Regions from separate parts of the Ralstonia condita genome, predicted to be linked through region 1. Evidence: riboswitches for the same ligand, from Rfam matches in the RefSeq annotation. Region 1 holds a riboswitch; the other holds the start of a gene.

Region 1 (10,288 bases):
TTATCTCACCAAGGAAGGCGCGGTGATGGAGCTCGAGCAGGCCATCCGCAAAGCGGCAGCGGGCGGGACGTACATGACCCAGGCCGTGGCGGAGCTGCTGATCCAGAATCTCGGCGACCCGACCGAACAGCTCCTTCATCAGCGGCTGAGCGATCGGGAGTTCGATGTGTTCCTGCGCCTGTCGAGGGGCGATTCACTCGCGCAGATCGCGCATGATCTCTGCATCAGCAGGAAGACGGTCAGTACGTACAAGGCACGCATCCTCGAGCGCATGAACCTGCCCAATGATGCGGCCCTGGTGCGGTATGCGCTCAGCCACGGGCTGCATTGAGCCGCGCCGCGTCCCGCCTACGTCGCGTGCGGCTGGGGGCTGGCAGCTGGTGGCTGCGCTGGTGGCTGTGTAACCGGCCCGAGCGGAATGGTCAGTTCGATGAGCGTTCCGCTCTCGGCCGAAGATTCAATGCGCAGGTTGCCTTGCACCAGGTAAGCGCGCTCACGCAGGCCCACCAGGCCAAAGGACAGCTCCTTTCGGGGGTGTGCGGGGTCGAAGCCGACGCCGTTGTCGCGCACCGAAAGCACAACGCCGGACGCGTCATCGGCCAGCCGCACCTGCACGAGCGAGGCACCGGCATGACGAGCCACGTTGGCCAGACATTCCTGCAGGACGCGATACACGGTCGACGCATAGGGCTCCGGCAGTTCGAGCTGCTCCGGCGTGATCGTCAGTTCGCACTGGATGCGATGACGCCGCTGGAAGGATTGAACGAGCCATCGGCACGCCGGCGCCAGCCCGAGGTCGTCCAGCATGGACGGCCGCAGGTCCGAGGCGAGCCGCCGCGTCTCGCCGATCATGTTGTCGACGGCTTGCTCCATGAGCTTCAGCCGCTTGGCGAGGGGCTCGTCTGGCGGCGTGAGCTTGTGCTCCATCATTTGAATGTCTACCTTGAGCGCGGCCAGCGACTGCGCAAGCTGGTCATGCAGCTCGCGTGAGAGCCTGCGCCGCTCTTCTTCGCGGGCGCGCGAGCTGATCGTCGCCAGTTCACGAAGCTCTTCTCGCGACCGCTCGAGCGCCTGCTCGGTACGCCTGCGCTCCGCAATTTCCTGGCGCAGCTCTTCGTTGGTGGTGCTGAGCTGCGCGGTGCGCTGCCACACGCGCTGCTCGAGGTGTTCGTTGGCCTCGTTCAACTGGCGCGTCTTGTCGAGCGCGCGTCGCCGCTCGGCGCTTTCGTTCTCCAGGGCGGTCACGAGCATCGCATACAGGCGGGCGTATTCGATGATCAGCGCCACGAGCACAAAGCCCGAAGCGATCAGGCCGTAAGCGCGCCCCGCGTAGAAACCGACATCGAACCGGCCATGGTTGAAGACAGTCGAAAGCGCCACATCGAAGACCGATGCCACCGCCACCACCGTGCACCACAGATGCAGCAGCGAGCGGCGGCGATAGCGCCACAGGATGGCCGCAGACAGCACATTGAGGCCCCAGACCACGCTCACGGTTGGAGACATGGCATAGGCGTACCCGTGTCCGCGCATGATTTCCGGCAATGGCGACGCACTGCCCGTGGCCAGTGCCGTCAGCCCCCACGTCAGAAGCAGGATGAGGGCAGCGGACCAGAGTACCGGACGAGCAGCGTGCCGCAGGCGTGCCTGCCTCGTGCGTGCGACCTCTTGCAGCAGCGCATAGCCGATCAGCGCCAGCGGAAACCCTCCGTGCCAGAACATGTAAAGCCACGCCGTGGTTTGCGGTCCGGCCCCGAGCAGCCCCGTGGGGGCGAACAGCCCCGGAAAGCTGAGCATATGCACCACGGCCATGGTGGCGGTGAAGAAGTACCCCGATGCCAAGATCAGCAGCCCGGGCGAGCGCAGCAGGGTGAACTGGCCGATCAGCAATGCCGCCGTGACGAGGTCATTGATGATGATCGCGGACTGATAGACCGGAATGAACCCCCAGATCTGGTGCAGCTGATGTTGCGCGAAGGGCAGCATGGCCGCAAAGACCACCGCGGAGATCAGGATGAGGATCAACATCAGCCGTTCCTGCCAGGCCCGGGGTGCAACGCTGGACAGGAAGATGCGGGGACTATTCGCCGAGTCAGGCAAGATCAAACTCCGATGGAACGGCGGACGCGCGGCATCCGTCCGGGGCAGGTTTTCCCGATTCTGTTGGGGGCGCTGAGGGGGGAGCCGGCTGCATAGCGGCTGCTAACGATGTTCTTGTCAGGTTTACCTGACACGCGATCGCATCGGCTGACGCGCATTTCGTCCGAGGCCGCTTACTTGTGTGGACTCCACCCCTTACGCTGGCCGTGCATTGTTGTTGCACGTGTCCGGATGAGGCACTGCATATACCCCACCATTCGGCGTCAAGCATGCTGCGAAGTCAAGCGCTTGATTGCTGCCTGGTCAATTCACCGGCTTGCTGCGGACCATTGGCGACTGATGGTGCCCGGTGCGGCCGATGCACAGGAGCCTCTTCATGCCTGATCTGATCGAAGCCGCCTATCTGAAGCGATTCTTACGCCTGTCTGCGTGGTACCTGGCCGGCGGCTCCGGTGTGCATGGCGGCGGGGCGCTGCAGGAGCGCGGGTCTGTGGCGGCGAGGGCCACGACGCGAGGAAGGCGGATCGGGAAACGTTGGGCGGTGGCCCTGCCCAACCATGGCCGGTTGCCGGCCCGGCTCACGGGCTGTCGGTCGGCGCAGCGGTGTCAGGCGCTGTGTTACCGGAAGCAGCGAGGACTCGCGCAACGAGGTTCCGCATAAGCCCGCGCCGATTGCCCCGCGCAGGCGCGCACGCCGGAGTCCCGGGCGCGCGCGTGACGCGGTTTTGCGGAAGGGCGCGGGCGAGGCAACCGGGCCAGGTTTTCTCGCACCGCATTGTCACATCAGACGGCGCGCACCCGTGGCGCGCCTGCCTGCACCGATACGGTCGGCTCCACTGCCTGCCGGACCACGTCGCCGATCATCTCAGCGGTGGCCGCCGAGAGGGTCCACCCCAAGTGCCCGTGCCCCGTGTTGTAGAAGACATTGGCTGCGCGGCCGCGTCCGACACGCGGCATCATGTTGGGCATCATGGGGCGCAGGCCCGCCCAAGGCACCACACTACGCGTGCTGACTCCCGGGAAGCATTCGCGCACCCAGTCAACCAGCGGGCGGATCCGATCGGCGCGGATGTCGCGGTTGATGCCGTTGAACTCCGCCGTGCCGGCCACCCGGAAGCGGTCCGCACCGAGCCGGCTGGTGACGAGCTTGGTCTCGTCGTCGAGCAGACTGACAGTGGGCGCACTGGCGCGGCTCTCTTCGTCGGTCAGGTTGACGGTGATGGAGTAGCCCTTGACGGGGTACACATTGACCCGGTCGCCCAGTTGGGCGGCCAGTTCCCGGCTGGCCACGCCAGCGCACACGACGACGCCGTCGAAACCATGTGTGGCGTTGTTTGCAACCACGGCGGCACGGCGCCCGTCGGTCGTCACGGTGTCGACGTCCTGGCCGCAGCGGATGTCCACGCCGAGCCGGGCTGCCGCAGCGGCCAGACCCGTGGTGAACTTGTGAATGTCACCGGTGGAGTCGCTTTCGGTGAAGTAGCCGCCGTAGTAGCGTCCGGCCAGGGTCGGTTCGATGGCGCGCATCTCTTCGGGTGTGACGGCGCGGCGCGGCAATCCGCCGGCAGCCAGCAGGGCCGATACGCGTCCGGCATGCTCAAAGCCGGCCTTGTGTCGATAGATGTGCAGGATGCCCTGCTTGCGAAGGTCGAAGTCGATGCCCTCTGCTTCTGCCCAGCCAAAGAGATGCTCGCGCGCGGCGATGGCCAGGCGCGCGGTCTCGATGGTGTTGGCGCGGTAGCGCGGGATGGCCGCAATGAACTCCGCAAACCAGCTCAGCTTGTGCCAGGTGGGGCGCGGGTTGAGCAGCAACGGGGCATCGCTGCGCAGCATCCACTTCATGCCTTTGAGCAGCGTGGACCAGTGCGTCCAGACCTCGGCGTTCGAGGCGGAAAGCTGGCCACCGTTGGCGAACGAGGTCTCCATGGCGGGATAGCGATGGCGCTCGAACAGCGTCACGGCGAATCCGCGGCGCGCAAGGGCATATGCGGTGGTCACTCCCGTGATTCCACCGCCAACTACGGCGATTGTCTTCATTGTTTCAGGTCTCTTGCGGACGTCAGGATGGGAAGCCCGTGACGCACGATGCGCAGCGGGCGCCCCCTCTGTCCTTGACCTGAGAGATTCGCAGCGGCCCGCAATCGCGGGCCGTGGCTTGCTCCTTCGGTACCGCCGGCTGACGATGAGGCCGGGGTTCTTCAGAGTGTGATGACGGATACCGGTCCGTTTGCCTGAGAGTTTCCGGGGCGGTTGCTCCTTCGGCGCTGCCCGCCTGGCGGTGGGCAGTCTCTCCCGGTATCGCGGGTAAAACCTTGCAATGTCTGGCCGTCACTATGCAACACAATGCGTGAAATGACCAGAGGGCAATCCCGAAGGGTCAGCGCAGGTATTGCTCGGTCAGCGTGACCCAGCATGCCGCGCCGATCGGGATCAGCTTGTCATTGAAGTCGTAGCCGTCGTTGTGCAGCGAGCAACCGACCCATGCCTGCCCCGCCATGCCGTTGCCCAGGGCGAAGTAGCAGCCGGGCATGCGCTCCAGCATCCAGGCAAAGTCTTCGCTGCCCATTTGCGCTGACGGCGGCATGCGCAGGACACGCTCACCGCCCACCACCGACGCCACGGCCTCGCGGGCGATACCGGCCTCGCGCGCACTGTTCTGGATGGCCGGTACGAGGCGCTCATACTCAATGTCCGCCGCCACCCCATACGAGGCAGCCTGGTGCGTGATCACCTCGCGGATGCGGCGCTCCAGCAGATCGCGCACGTCCGGCTTGGTGGCGCGCACGCTCAGCTTGAGCATGGCCGTCTCGGGAATGATGTTGTGCGTCGTCCCGGCGTGCATTTCGCCAACGCTGATGACGGCGGCGTCCACGGGCGCCACGTTGCGCGAAACGATGCCCTGCAGCGCCAGCACGGTGGCCGCCATGGCCAGCGTCGGATCGTTGGCCAGATTGGGGATGGCGCCATGGCCGCCGCGGCCGCGAAACGTCACGGTGACGCGGTCCGAGGAGCCGCCCAGCGGGCCTTCCTGCACGACGGCCGCACCCAACGGCAGCCCCGGTGCGTTATGGAACGCGTAGATGCCGTCACACGGAAAACGTTCGAACAGGCCATCGTCCATCATCGCCAGCGCGCCGGCCAGGCCTTCTTCGTCGGGCTGGAAGATCAGGTTGAGCGTGCCGCTGAAGTTGCGCGTGGAAGCGAGATATTCGGCGGCGGCCAGCAGCGTGGCGGTGTGTCCGTCATGACCGCAGGCATGCATGCGGCCCGGGACTTCGCTGGCGTAGGGCAGGCCCGTGCGTTCCTGCATCGGCAGGGCGTCCATGTCCGCTCGCAGGCCGATGCTGCGCGTGCCGTCGCCAACCTTGAGCTGGCCCACGATGCCGTGGCCGCCCACGGTGTGCACGCTATAGCCCCATTGTTTGAGCAAGCCGGCCACCAGCTCGGCAGTGTTGGCGACATCGCCCCCCAGTTCAGGCCGGGCGTGGATGCGCTGCCGAATCTGGGCGAATCGCTGCGCTGCTTCTCGCAGCGGTGCGGGAATGTTCAGATTGTCGGGAAGTTGGTTCATGGCGTGATGCACGTTCGTATGCGTATGCGGTAAGGGTCAATCGCGGCCGGGATGCGAGGGGAACAGCGTGAGCGCGACCAGACTGATGGTGCTGGCGGACATCAGGTACCAGGCCGGCGCCATGGGCGAGCCGGTGGTGGCAATCAGCCATGTCACGATCAGCGGCGCGAAGCCGCCAAAGACGGTCACGCCCAGGCTGTACATCACCGCCATGCCGGTGGCGCGATGCTCGCGCGGGAACGCTTCCATCATCATGGCGGCGCCGGCACCGCCACTGATCGACATGATGGTCACGCTCACGCCGATCTGCAGCACGACGGATATCAGCGTGGCGTGCGTGGTCAGCAGCAGGAAATTTGGGTAGCACCAGGCCAGCGACGTCAGTGCAGCTACCACGATGATCGGCTTGCGCGTGGGCAGGCGGTCTGCAAGCCTGCCGAACACGGGCGACATGACCAGCATGGCCAGGCCCGCCATGCAGGCGGCGAGAAAAGCGGTGACTGGTGGCATGTGGATCGACTGGATGAGATACGTCGGCATGTAGAACACCGTGATGTACATGCCCGAGGTGCTGCCCGTCATCAGCAGCATGCCCAGCAGCAGCACGCGCCAGTACTGGCGGAACACGGTCTTGAGGTCGGCGTGTTCGGTGCCGCTCACGTGCGTTTCCTTCAGGTTGCGGCGGATGTAGAAGCCGACGGGCGCGATCAGCAGGCCGATCATGAACGGAATGCGCCAGCCCCACGACATCATTGCTTCCTGCGAAAGCGTTGCCGTGATGGCCGCACCCGTCAGCGCACCGGCGAGCGCCGCGCCGCCCTGGGTCGCGCCTTGCCAGCTCACCAGGAAGCAGCGCTTCTGCTTGCTGGCCGATTCCATCAACAGCGCCGAGGCCGCGCCGATCTCGCCGCCGGCCGACAGGCCTTGCAGCAGCCGCCCCAGCACCACCAGGACGGTGGCGGCCAGTCCGATCGAGGCATGAGTCGGTGCGAAGGCGATCAGCGCCGTGCCAGCCGTCATCAGGCCGATGGTCAGGGTCAGTGCCGACTTGCGGCCTCGGCGGTCGGCGAAGTGCCCAATCAGCACGGCACCCAGCGGACGCATGACGAAGCCGGCGCCGAAGGTGGCAAACGAGAGCATCAGCGAGGCCAGCGGGCTGGTGGCTGGAAAGAACAGCCGTCCGATGGTCGCGGCGAAGAAGCTGTAGACGGTGAAGTCGTACATCTCCAGGCCGTTGCCGATGGCGGCGGCGACCACGGCGCGACGCGCGTGGGAACGTTCAGCCGCAGGCGGGGCAGCGGCCCCTGGCTGCGACGGCAGGGAAAGTGACGCGGGCTGCGACTCGATCATGAAATCCTCGCTGGTATGGCAGGTCGCACGGGAAGGAGACCGGTGCGCCCGATCCTGTGCGGCACATAGTAAGAGCCCAGCGGCATCCACGGCCCTCGCTTTTGTTCATGGGTATGAGCAACGGCTATGGCTCGTTCGGGTTATCACCGAGGCCGGCGGTCGAGGCGTGGAGCAGGGGAATTGTCTGGCCCGGGCGGCGACACCAGATCGGCACAGGCACCGTCGTCCGCTGGCGCGCGCTCATGGTTGCTCGGCGCCTCGTGGCGTGGGAGCCCGTGGCGCAGAGTGCTGGATTGCCTGGGCAGTCAGGTGAGGTTTTCCGCGCGCGGGGTGCGCTGCGAGGTCAGTTCGATGCGGGGAGCTTCTCCAGATACCCGTGTCGTCCTTGCAGCCCGGCGAGCAGGCGGCTGTGCAGGCGTTCGGCGGCCCATGTGAGGGTGTGGCGGTCGCGCGTCACGAGGGACACCATGCGGTCTGGCAGGGGCTCCTCGATGGCAAGGAAGTCGATGGTCTGCAGGATCACGGAATGGCGCACGGATTCAGCTGACAGGAGCAGCAGCGCATCGGACTTCCAGCACAGCTCCAGCGCGAGATTCATCGACGTGCATTCGACCACGCGTCCGGGCAACTCGAGCCCGGCGTTGGCGAAGAGGCGCGAAAACGGCGCGTGGATATCACTGAGCGGATCGAGGGTGAGCCAGTCCGCTTGCTGGAGTTCGCGCAGCGAACGTGCGCCGCGCAACGGATGGTCCTTGCGAGCACCGATCACCGAGGGCACCCGGCAAACCGGCGTGCAGTCGAGACCGCCATCGGCGGGCAGCAATTGCGACGTCAGGGCGAAGTCCATCATGCCCTCGCGTACCTGTTCCAGCAACTGCGCCGAGCGCATTTCCTGGATGCGCAGGCGCGCAGCGGGGAACTCGCGGCGGAACGTATCGAGCACGGCTGCCACCGGCCGCATCAGGGCCGTGACCGGCGTCACCCCGAAGCCGATCTCGCTGACGACCGTCCCCTTCATGTCCTCGAGGTCTTCACGCGCGCGGCGTACGTTCTCGCTGATGAGTCGCGCGTGGCTGACCAGCCGCTGGCCATGGGGCGTCAGGCGGATCCCCTTGCTGGAGCGCACGAACAGCGTTGCGCCCACCGAGGTCTCAAGCTCCTTGATGGCCTTGCTGAGCGCAGGCTGCGTGATGTGCAGCACGCGCGAGGCCTCCTGGATGCTGCCTGCGTCGGCAATGGCGGCAAGTGCGCGGAGCTGGTGAAGTTTCATGAGAGGGTCTTGAACGAGGGCCTTGCCGGCACGATGCGGCCGTGCGCCGGGGCCTCGCCATTTTGTCGTGGGCGCGAGGCAAGGGCAATTGCAGGCGCGTGGGATGCCACAGGCTGCCGTGGCGGGCACTATAGCCGACCCCGCACCTGCGATGGGACAAGTCGCGCTGTGAGGGCTACGTCTCCGTGGCGAGCATGACGCGATTCCGCCCCGCCTGCTTGGCTGCGTACATCAGCACGTCAACGCGGCGCAGGACGCTCTCCTGGGACTCGCCGGCCCGCACTTCTGCCACACCAAAGCTTGCCGTGAGTGGAACCGTGATATCCCCATAGCGCAGCGGCGACTGCTCCAGGGTCTGGCGAATCCGTTCAGCGACCTGCAGCGCAATCGCGATGGTCGTCTGCGGCATCAGGATGACAAATTCTTCGCCGCCGTAGCGTCCGAAGTCGTCCGTTTCTCGAATGCATGACCTGACCAGAGCGCCGACGTACATCAGTGCAGCATCGCCGACGTCGTGGCCGTGGCGGTCATTGATCTGCTTGAAATGGTCGAGATCGAACAGCACGCACGACAACTGAACCCGATGGCGCTGAAGGTTGGCGAGGTGGCGCCCCAGCTTTTCCGTGATGACGCGCCGGTTCAGGCCGCCCGTCAGATAGTCATTGGCGGCCAACCCTCTCAGACGACTGACGAGCCTGCCCACGACCACGCCGATGGCCGACATGTTCGCGATCACCAGGAAGACCATGAAGCCCCAAAGATAGGGGACAAAGCTCACGCGGAAGTCGCTCACCGGCGTGCTGCCTTGCAACATGGCCGCGATGATCTGTGCCAGGCGCGCGAAGAACAGGATCCCGACACAGAGGAACGGAAGCGCGAGCAGTATTCGGCTGTGGTGCCTTGCGAGTCCTCTGAGGCATTGCATACCGGCGAAGAACGTGAGGAAGCCGGTTGCGGCGTTGAAGACCATCGACCTCAGGAGGTAGGAGCTGGCATTGGACGGAACGAAGGCCGTCGATACCACCTCAATGAGTAGCGGCAGGTACCAGACTGGCGGCGATGGCCGGGCCGAGTCGCCAAAGGCGGCAACTGCGCGGCAGAACACCATGAGGCCTGCCACGACCAGCCAGTCGGCGATCTGTACGGTGACGAAGTTCGAGTAGATGACGCGCTCTGTAATCAGCGCCACGCCAACGCCGGTGGAGATGTTGGCGACAAAGAGCAGGCTCCCCTGTTTGATTTCTTCGCGGAAGACCCGGCCCAGGACGGCCCACATGACGCCGCACACCGCAAACAGGATCAGCATCACCAGCCGCAGGATGCTTTCGCTCTGATCCATCATCGACGCTCCCATGCACCGGTTTCTTTTTTGATCCGGTTATCGGCTAGCTAACGGCCGGGAGCCTGCGTCCTGAACCCCACTCTGGTCGGGGGCGCGCGCTGCCTGGCAGCCTCGCGTGAGCGCGGTCCGCCTCTCGACGAACGTGTCGAAAACGCGTCTTGTTTGCAATGGCGTTGGCGCTCGCTGCGGGCGACAAACGTGCGGTGTCCAGGGCGGTGCCGGTTCGTGATGCAGCGCGCGCTGCAACTTACCCGCCGCAAGCCCGGGACCCGCCATGAAGCCAGCGAATGAAATCCTACCGGAATGGGTTACGCGTGCGATTGCCGGTTTCTGTGCAGTCGAGATGCCTGAGGCGGGGATTGGCAATGCGATTGTTGCGGGGGCAACCATGCAGGCGCGATGATCGTTGTCGTCGTTTCTGCAAGTCGACTCGACGGGATGCCGAGGACCGATTGCATAGCGCTCCTTCTGCATGCCGATCGACTCGTCACCGATCGCTCGGCGCTGGATGCTGCGCGTGCGCGTTGCCTTGGGTGGGCATCGAGCATCTGTCCTCTGTCCCTTCTGCTGACTTCAGCAAGAGCGTCCTTGCTGAAGTGCTCGGGCTGGACCCTGTCTGCGCGATGCATCCCAGAGGATTGCGGGGTCGATCTCG
Region 2 (10,288 bases), on a different contig from region 1:
GCGGCGCAGCGGTCCGACATGCCGGGCCACCATCGCCATTTCGTGGGCGAGCGCGCGGATATACCGGGCGCTGCGCGAATGGTCTTTCGTGATGACCTTGTTGCAGCCGCAGTAGTAGCAAAGGTTGGCGCAGAACGGCAGGTGCATGTACAGCGACAGCGGTGCGTGCAAGGCCGGCGCAATGGCGGCGCGGCGGTGCAACGCATCGAGGTAATCAGCGTTGCCGAAGCCATTGTGGAAGCGATCCGCCGTGGGGTACGACGTATAGCGCGGGCCGTGCGTGTCGAAGCGTTGGGCCAGCGCGCGCACTTGCGGCGCAGACCAGCGGAAGGCGGTGTCAGCGGCAGCCGGATCCGCGGCAGCCGGTTGGGCAAAGGGGAACATGGGGCGTGGATTGCGAGGGCGATGGCTCATGCTATGCCCGGCCCCATCGCCGCGCGTTGATGTGTATCAACGTGGTGCAAAGGGTGTTCAAACACGCCTCCCCCTCCCATGGGAGGGGTCGAACTTCACCGATCTGTCACGCTTCCCTATCTAACATCGCCGATCCGCGCACGCCTGCGCTGTCTGCAGATAACAACAACGCGTGCGCTCGGTTCGACCTTTGGGGGAAGCACCATGTGGCAGAAAATCGCACGCCGCTACGCGTGCGCCCTGGCCTGCGCGGCCGCCGTTGTGACGTTGCCCGCGCATGCGCAAGGCGACGCCGCGTTTGTCGTCGGTCAACTGCTGGAGCGGGGCGGCGCGCAGGCCGATTACGCACGCGATTTCATGGCTGGAGCCAAGGTGGCTTTCGACGCCGCCAACCAGGGTGGCGGCATCAAGGGCAGGCGTATCACCCTGGTGAGGCGCGAGGTCGACCAGACCGCGGCCGTGCCGCAAGCAGTCGACATGATCGAGCGCGATCACGCGGAGGTGCTCTTCGGCGTGAGCGAGCGATTACTGCCTGCGCTGGCCGCCTCACCGGACATTGCCCGGCGTAACGTCCCGCTGCTGGCACCGCTGTCGGGGGCGACGTCGCACTCCGACAACGTCTGGTTCATCCGCCCGGATGACGACCACGAGATCGTCGCGGCACACAACCGGCTGCGCCAGTTCGGCATGCGACGCATTGCGCTCGTCACCACCGCGGGCTTCGACCCGCAAGTCGGTGCGCATCTGCGTGAGACCCTGGCCGCCGCCGCAACAGGCAAAGGCGACGCGGCGGAGACGCTCGAGGTATACACACTGGCGGACGACCCGGGCGGACTCGCCGCGCGCATCGCCCCGACCAAGCCGACCGCCGTCATCGTCGCGGGCGACACCCTCGCCTACTCGACCGTGGGCCGCGCGCTGGCGCAGCACGGCTGGTATGGCTTTCTGGTCGGGCTGTCGTCGGTGAACCCACAGGTGGCACGCGAGATCCTCGGCGCAGGCTACAGCGGTGGCATGTTGCTCGCGCAGACCGTGCCAAACCCTGCCAGCGCCGGCACGAAGATCGCACGCGAGCACATGGCGCGCATGAAACAGTTTCTGGATGAACCGCCATCGGCCGCAACGCTGTCGGGCTACATCGCGGCAACCTATCTCGTGCAGGCGATGAACGCGGCAGGCGGCAAGGTTGCGGGCGCGGAGTTGCGGCGAGCGCTGCGGACACGCATCGACCTCGGCGGCTTCACGCTCGATTTCACGCGCGGCAATCGCGGCAGCGACTTCGTGGATCTGAACTACATCCAAGGCAGCGGCAACTAGGCAGGCCGACGCGGCATACGCGCCGCTCGCCGTGACGCTATTGCTCGCGGCCCGACTGGACGTCCGTCGAGGCGTGCCACAGCCGGTAGCGCACCTCGAACGCATGCGGGACGTAGACCACCAGCGGCAGGCGGCTGTTGTATCGCAGCAGGTAGCCCTCGCCTTGCACGGGCACGAACGCTTCGCGTTCCGCCTGGCCGGGGCACGCCATCATGGTGGCAGCAGGCCCCTTGGCGCCAGCGAGCCGGTAATACCCATAGCCCCAGCCCTGCACGGTCTCCTGGTTCAGGTTGCCCATGAACCAGTGGCGGTTGCAGTCCACGCGCATGGTCTTGCCGACGATGAGTTCGACGCGGATGTCGTCTTCGTGCGCGGTGGCCGGCAATGCAATGACGACGCGCTTCTGGCCGTCGGGGGCCTTGGGAAACATCTTGATGTCGTCGGCGCTCAACGCCGCGCCCGGGGCAGCCGCTGGCGCGGCACCTGCAACGCAGCACAACGTCGCGAATACGGCGGGCAGCAAAGATTCGGGGTCAGCTTCATGTGCGCTCCTGGGCGGTTCTTCGTGAGCGTCACTTTAGACAGGAATACGGCGTCCGGCCAATCCTGGTGCATCAGGCAACGGACTTCTTCGACGCCAGCAGGCCCTTCAGGGCGCCCAGCCGGTCCTTCGGCGACATCGCCGGCATGGTGTCCTCCGGCGTCGGCCCCGCGTCTTCGCCAAGCTTCATCTCGGCGATATAGCGCGACGGCTCACACACCACCGTCTCGCGCGCACGCTTGCGCTTCTTGCACCAGCTGATATGCAGGCTGCGCTGTGCCCGCGTAATGCCCACATACATCAGCCGCCGCTCTTCTTCGATCTTCTCGTCGGTCAGGTCGTCGTCTTCGCGGCAATGCGGGAGGATGCCTTCCTCCACGCCCACCAGGAACACGTGCGGATACTCCAGCCCCTTGCTCGCATGCAGCGTGGACAGGCGCACCGCATCCGGGTCTTCTTCCTTGCCTTCGAGCATGCTGATCAGCGCGATGGTCTGCGTGAGTTCCAGCAGGTTCTTGCCAGTGTCCATCAGGCCATCGGCATTATCGAAACCGGTGGCCTCTTCGTCATCGTCCTTCTCGGGCTTGGTGCCCTTGCGCTTGAGCCAGTCGAGGAACTCCAGCACGTTGGTCCACTTGTTCTGCGCCTGGCGCTCGTCGTAGGTGTCGTACAGGTAGGCCTCGTAGTGGATGCCTTCCATCATCTCGTCGAGCAGCGTGGCGGCCGGCTCCTTCGCAGCGCGGTCGGACAAGCGCACGATGAATTCGCAGAACACCCGCAGCGGCTCCAGCTGGCGCGGCGCGAGCTGCGCCTCGATACCGCCCATCATCGCCGCCTCGAACAGCGACACCTTGGCCTGCCCCGCGAACGAACCCAGCGTTTCGAGCGTCGCATTGCCCACGCCGCGCTTGGGCGTGGTGATGGCGCGGATGAACGCAGGATCGTCATCCGCATTGGCAATCAGCCGCAGGTAGGCGCACAGGTCCTTGATCTCGGCCTTGTCGAAAAAGCTCTGCCCGCCCGAGAGCACATACGGAATGCGCTCGCGGCGCAGGATCTGCTCGAACAGGCGCGCCTGGAAGTTGCCGCGATACAGGATCGCGTAATCGCGAAACTGCGCGCGACGCTCGAACTTGTGGGCAGAGAGCTTGAAGACAACGCTCTCGGCTTCGTGCTCTTCGTCATTGGCGCTCGTCACGTTGATCGCGTCGCCCATGCCGTGCTCGCTCCACAACGTCTTCTCAAACAGCTTGGGGTTCTGCGCGATCACGGCGTTGGCCGCGTTCAGGATGCGCACCGTGGAGCGGTAGTTCTGCTCCAGCTTGATGACCTTCAGGTTCGGGAAATCCGTCTGCAGCAGCTTGAGGTTGTCGAGCGTGGCGCCGCGCCAGCCGTAGATGGCCTGATCGTCGTCGCCCACCGCCGTGAAGGCCGGCGCCCGCAGGTGCGAACCGCCCGCCAGCAGCTTCAGCAGCTGGTACTGGCAGGCGTTGGTGTCCTGGTATTCATCCACGAGGAAGTAGCGCAGGCGGTTCTGCCACTTCAGCCGCACCTCTTCATTGCGAGCGAATAGCTCGGCAGGAATGCGGATCAGGTCGTCAAAGTCCACCGCCTGATACGCATGCAGCGTCGCCACGTAGTTGCGGTAGACGAGCGCCGCCTGGTGGTCATCGACGTTGTTGTTGGCGAGCGCCTCGGCAATCGCGGTGTCCGGGTCGACGAGACCGTTCTTCCACAGCGAGATCGTGCTCTGCACGCGGCGGATCAACTGCTTGTCGGTCGTCGCGAGCTGCTCCTGGATCATCCCGAAGCAATCGTCCGAATCCATGATCGAGAAACGCGGCTTGAGGCCGACATGCTCGGCCTCAGCCCGCAGGATCTGCACGCCCAGCGAGTGGAAGGTACACACCGTCAACTGCTTGATGGGAATGCGCTTGCCGTCTTCGCGTGTCTTGCCGTCCATCAGCTTGGCCACGCGCTCCTGCATTTCCTTGGCGGCCTTGTTGGTAAAAGTGACGGCAGCGATGTGCTTCGGTTCGAAGCCCTTGTCGAGGATCAGGTGCGCGATCTTCTGCGTGATCACGCGCGTCTTGCCTGAGCCCGCCCCGGCCAGCACCAGGCACGGGCCATCGAGGTAATGCACACCTTCGGATTGGGCAGCATTGAGCCCGTGGGCGAGACCGGAAGACATGGGAACAGGCAGAAGAAAAAGCAGGCGGGAAGGTACAGCGGGAGGTGATGGTAGCACGCGCGATATGAACCGATTGGGCGATCTGCAGGGCACATACCCCCCCTTTTTGCCCAGCCGGGTTACACCGCTTACGCCTCGTTACACGAAGCCCGTAAGCGAAGCGCTGCGACACGCCGTTATGGATGGGACAGCGGCTGAATCGGTCGGCCGCCCACCGGAGGAAGCACCATGAATCGCATCGTCAAAGCCCTCGCCATCAGCGCCGTCGCCCTGTCTGCCACCACCGGCGCCTTCGCCCAAACGCAGTGGCAAAAGGACCACCCGCGCCGCGCCGAGGTCAACCACCGCCTTGCCAACCAGAACAGGCGCATCCACAACGAAGTGAAGGAAGGCGAGATCACCAAGGGCCAGGCGCGCCAGCTGCACCGGGAAGACCACCAGATTCGCCAGGAAGAGCGCGACATGGCGGCTCAGAATGGCGGCGGCATCACCAAGCAGGAGCAGCGGACGCTGAACCAGCAGGAAAACCAGGTCAGCCGCCAGATCGGCAAGTAAGCCAGAGCACCACCCGCCAACACCCGCACTCCGGCCACACCCTTGGAGCTTGGCGATCCCGCCAGCGCCCCGAGGGTGTGGCCGTTGTCTTTGGCATTTGGCCTTTGACGTACCTGCCCTTGATGGCGCCTTGAATTTTCGTAACCGGGCGGAGGCGGGGAAAACTCGCTGCGCTCAGACAGTTCCCCGCCTTTTTTCCGCCCGCTTACGAAAATTCAAGGAGGCTTTCGCCATCTCGGGCGCGCCTTTCTTTTGCTTACTTTTCTTTGGCAAGACAAAGAAAAGTGAGTCGGTCCCGGCAGGGAACGAAAGGGGGGATGGACCCAAAGCATAAAACCGGCCCTCCTCTCAAAAACCGTCGAATCCCCCCCCAATTGACAATCCCATCCCCCTTCCGTACATTCGCGCCATCCATCCGGGAGAGCGTGCCCGCCGTATACGGCAAGGCGCCGCCGAAGGGGTAGCACCCGAAAACTCTCAGGCATCCAGGACCGGGCGGATCGGCGGACATGCGTCCGACCGCACTCTGGAGAGCTGGCGCCGCACGACCACTGCGGGCGCCCACCGAAGGGGCTCACGAACGGCGCGCACCGCTATGCGCCCCGCTTCGCAATCTCTCAGGTACCAAGGACAGAGGGGCCATCTGCGCAGCTTGTTGATCTTCATGGCGTCACCATGAGGGATCAGGCTGCGCGGGTGGCCTTTTTGCTTTTCTGGTTCCCGATCCATGCGCCGCGCCCAAGCCGCGGCGGCGCGCTCAGCCGAGAGATTCCATGACGCTCCAACACACGCCGCTCAATGCCATCCACCGCTCGCTGGGCGCCCGCATGGTCGACTTTGGCGGCTGGGACATGCCCGTCAACTACGGCTCCCAAATCGAAGAGCACCACGCCGTGCGCCAAGATGCCGGCATCTTCGACGTCTCGCACATGTGCGTGGTCGACCTCACCGGCGCGCGCGTGCGCGACTTCCTGCGTGGGCTGCTCGCCAACAACGTCGACAAGCTGCAGACGCCGGGCAAGGCGCTCTACAGCTGCATGCTCAACCCCAAGGGCGGCGTGATCGACGACCTGATCGTCTACTTCTTCCGGGAAGACTGGTTCCGCCTGGTGGTCAACGCCGGCACCGCTCCGACGGACCTGGAATGGATCGTCGCGCAGAACGCGGCCGCCGGCACCGACGTGACCATCACGCCGCGCCGCTCCGACAACAACGCTGGCGCCGAGCCGCTGGGCATCCTGGCCGTGCAGGGCCCGAACGCGCGTGCCAAGACCTACGCCGCGCTGCCCGGCACGCAGGCCGTGGGCGAGGCGCTCAAGCCGTTCAACGCCGGCTTCGTCACCGTGGAAAACGTGGGCGAAATCATGGTGGCCCGCACCGGCTACACCGGTGAAGACGGTTTCGAACTGGTCGTGCCGGCCGCGCAGATTGCGGGCGTGTGGGAGCGCCTCCTGCAAGCCGGCGTGCGCCCGGCAGGCCTGGGCGCGCGCGACACGCTGCGCCTGGAAGCCGGCATGAACCTCTACGGCCAGGACATGGACGAGCACGTGTCGCCGCTCGACGCCGGCCTCGCCTGGACGGTCGACCTGCAAAGCGAACGCGACTTCACCGGCAAGGCCGCGCTGCAAGCCGGCGGCCAGCGCGAACAGTTCGTCGGCCTGATCCTGCGCGACAAGGGCGGCGTGCTGCGCGCCCACCAGAAGGTCATCACCGCTGCCGGTGACGGCGAGATCACCAGCGGCACGTTCAGCCCGAGCCTGTCGCTCTCCATTGCACTGGCGCGCCTGCCCAAGGACGTGTCCATCGGCACCGACGTGCAGGTCGAAATTCGCGACCGCAAGTTGACCGCGACTGTGGTTAAACTGCCGTTCGTGCGCAATGGCAAGGCGCTGGTCAGCTGAACACCGAATCTGCATTCCCCCAATACCCATCTTCCGGAGAAACCTTTCATGAGCAACGTCCCCGCCGATCTGAAGTACACCGAACACGACGAGTGGATCCGCGTTGAAGCCGACGGCACGCTGACCATCGGCATCACCGACTTCGCGCAGGACGCGCTGGGCGACATCGTCTTCCTGGAACTGCCGGACGCTGGTCGCGCAGTCGCCAAGGACGAGGCGATTGCCGTGGTCGAATCGGTCAAGGCCGCCTCCGACATCTACGCCCCGGTCTCGGGCGAGATCATCGCCAACAACGCCGACGCCGCGGGCGCGCCCGAGTCGGTCAACGCCGGCGCCTACGAGGCCTGGCTGTTCAAGATCAAGCCGACCAACGCCGACGATGTGAACGCGCTGATGTCGGCCGAGCAGTACGCCGCCAAGATCGGCTAAGCCGGTCACCGAAGCCGATGTGCCTGACCCGCACATCGGCGCTTTGCCTGAATTTCGAGCCCTTGCCATGAACGCTCCGCACCCCGCTTCCTCGGCGCTTGCTGCCGAACGCCCCACCCTCGCCGCCCTGGAGGCGTGCGACGCCTTCGCGCACCGCCACATCGGCCCGTCGCCGGAAGAGCAAGCGCAGATGCTTGCTGCACTTGGTTTTGATAGCCGCGCCAAGCTGATCGACGCCGTGATCCCGCCCGCCATCCGCCGCCAGGACGGCATGCCGCTGGGTGAATTCACGCAGCCGCTGACCGAAGAAGCGGCGCTCGCCAAGCTGCGCGGCATCGCCGGGCAGAACCGCGTGGTCAAGAGCTTGATCGGCCAGGGCTACTACGGCACGCACACGCCGGGCGTCATCCTGCGCAACATCCTCGAGAACCCGGCCTGGTACACGGCCTACACGCCGTACCAGCCAGAGATCTCGCAGGGCCGCCTGGAAGCGATGCTGAATTTCCAGCAGATGGTGATCGACCTGACAGCCATGGACATCGCCAATGCGTCGATGCTGGACGAAGCGACCGCCGCCGCTGAAGCCATGACGCTGCTGCAGCGCATCGGCAAATCGAAATCGACCGTGTTCTTCGTGGCCGACGACGTGCTGCCACAAACGCTGGAAGTCATTCGCACGCGCGCCGAGCCGATCGGCGTGCAGGTGGTGACCGGCCCGGCGGCCGACGCTGCCAAGCACGATGCGTTCGGCGTGCTGCTGCAATACCCGGGCGCCAACGGTGCGCTGCTGGGCGATCTGGCGACGTACCAGGCGCTGACCGATGCCGTGCACGCCGCCGGCGGTCTGGTCGTGGCCGCCGCCGACCTGCTGGCGCTCACGCTGCTGGCTGCGCCGGGTGAATGGGGTGCCGACGTGGTGATCGGCAACACGCAGCGCTTTGGCGTGCCGTTTGGCTTCGGCGGCCCGCACGCCGGTTACATGGCCGTGCGCGATGCGTTCAAGCGCTCGATGCCGGGCCGCTTGGTTGGCGTGACGATCGATGCGCAGGGCAACCCGGCCTACCGTCTCGCACTGCAGACGCGCGAGCAGCACATCCGCCGCGAGAAGGCCACCTCGAACATCTGTACCGCACAGGTGCTGCTGGGCGTGATGGCATCGATGTACGCCGTCTACCACGGCCCGCAAGGCCTGAAGCGCATCGCCCAGCGCGTGCACCGCCTGACCGCCACGCTGGCCGCCGGCCTGCGCGCGATCGGCTACACGCTGGAATCCGACGCCTTCTTCGACACGCTGACCGTCGCCACCGGCGCGCGCACCGCCAACCTGCACATCGCCGCGCAGGCGCACGGCATCAACCTGCGCCAGATCGACGACACCCGCCTGGGCATCTCGCTGGACGAGACGGTCACGCGCGCCGATGTCGTGGCGCTGTGGGAAGTCTTCGCGCACGCCGCCCACGCCGCCGCGCCGGACTTCGACCAGACCGAAGCGGGCGTGGCCGATGCGTATCCGGCATCGCTGGTGCGCCAGAGCGCGTACCTGACGCACCCGGTGTTCAACGCACACCACTCCGAGCACGAAATGCTGCGCTACCTGCGCAGCTTGGCCGACAAGGACCTTGCGCTGGACCGCACGATGATCCCGCTGGGCTCGTGCACGATGAAGCTCAACGCCACCGCAGAAATGCTGCCGGTGACGTGGCCCGAGTTTTCGAACATCCACCCCTTCGCACCGGCCGACCAGACCGTCGGCTACCGCGAGATGATCGACCAGCTCGAGCAGATGCTGTGCGCAGCCACCGGCTACGCCGCCGTGAGCCTGCAGCCGAATGCCGGCTCGCAAGGTGAGTACGCTGGCCTGCTGATCATCCACGCCTACCACGCCAGCCGTGGCGAAGCGCACCGCAACGTGTGCCTGATCCCGTCGTCGGCGCACGGCACGAACCCGGCATCGGCGCAGATGGCCGGCATGCAGGTCGTCGTCGTGGCGTGCGATGAGCGCGGCAACGTCGACCTGGCCGATCTTGAGAAGAAGGCCGCCGAGCACAGCAAGAACCTGGCGGCGATCATGATCACCTACCCGTCCACGCACGGCGTGTTCGAGGAAGGCGTGAAGCGTGTCTGCGAAATCGTGCACAGCCACGGCGGTCAGGTGTACGTGGACGGCGCCAACATGAACGCCATGGTCGGCACGGCCGCACCGGGCCACTTCGGCGGCGACGTCTCACACCTGAACCTGCACAAGACGTTCTGCATTCCGCACGGCGGCGGCGGTCCGGGCGTGGGTCCGGTGGCCGTGGGCGCGCACCTCGCGCCGTTCCTGCCCGGCCGCGCGGCTTCGGGTGAAGACGCCAGCCAGAACATCGGCAACGTGTCGGCTGCGGCATTCGGCTCGGCGTCGATCCTGCCGATCTCGTGGATGTACATCGCGATGATGGGCGCCGCGGGCCTGACCGCCGCCACCGAGACGGCCATCCTGTCGGCCAACTACGTGGCCAAGCGTCTCGCGCCGTACTATCCGGTGCTGTACACGGGCGCGCACGGCCTGGTGGCACACGAGTGCATTCTCGACATCCGTCCGCTGCAGAAGGAATCGGGCATCAGCAACGAAGACATCGCCAAGCGTCTGATGGACTTCGGCTTCCACGCACCGACGATGAGCTTCCCGGTGCCGGGCACGCTGATGATCGAGCCGACCGAAAGCGAGCCGAAGGTGGAGCTCGACCGCTTCATCGACGCGATGATCGCCATCCGTGGCGAAGTCGACAAGGTGATCTCAGGCGAATTCGACCGCGAAGACAACCCGCTCAAGCATGCGCCGCACACCGCAGCGGTGGTGATGGCCGACGACTGGTCGCACAAGTACACGCGTGAGCAGGCCGCCTACCCGGTGGCATCGCTGCGCAAGCAAAAGTACTGGCCGCCGGTCGGCCGTGCCGA

Evidence for each region. A riboswitch is a leader RNA that binds a small molecule or an ion and turns the genes downstream of it on or off. The one in region 1 is predicted to bind glycine.
Region 2: it holds a riboswitch for glycine, as region 1 does, so the genes downstream of both, gcvT (glycine cleavage system aminomethyltransferase GcvT) here and R2N03_RS04780 (D-amino acid dehydrogenase) in region 1, are expected to answer to the same signal.

The regions. Positions count from the first base shown of each region.
Region 1 covers NZ_CATYWO010000001.1:1,003,718-1,014,005, forward strand. The annotation lists gene R2N03_RS04770 (response regulator) at 1-331, shown strand, start outside; gene R2N03_RS04775 (MASE4 domain-containing protein) at 349-2,028, opposite strand; gene R2N03_RS04780 (D-amino acid dehydrogenase) at 2,884-4,137, opposite strand; glycine riboswitch at 4,310-4,405, opposite strand; gene R2N03_RS04785 (M20 aminoacylase family protein) at 4,478-5,671, opposite strand; gene R2N03_RS04790 (MFS transporter) at 5,708-7,021, opposite strand; gene R2N03_RS04795 (LysR substrate-binding domain-containing protein) at 7,365-8,291, opposite strand; gene R2N03_RS04800 (GGDEF domain-containing protein) at 8,467-9,633, opposite strand.
Region 2 covers NZ_CATYWO010000003.1:377,306-387,593, reverse strand. The annotation lists gene hemN (oxygen-independent coproporphyrinogen III oxidase) at 1-384, opposite strand, end outside; gene R2N03_RS13500 (ABC transporter substrate-binding protein) at 619-1,731, shown strand; gene eco (serine protease inhibitor ecotin) at 1,769-2,254, opposite strand; gene R2N03_RS13490 (UvrD-helicase domain-containing protein) at 2,346-4,463, opposite strand; gene R2N03_RS13485 (hypothetical protein) at 4,692-5,018, shown strand; glycine riboswitch at 5,425-5,522, shown strand; glycine riboswitch at 5,535-5,662, shown strand; gene gcvT (glycine cleavage system aminomethyltransferase GcvT) at 5,792-6,919, shown strand; gene gcvH (glycine cleavage system protein GcvH) at 6,968-7,348, shown strand; gene gcvP (aminomethyl-transferring glycine dehydrogenase) at 7,416-10,288, shown strand, end outside.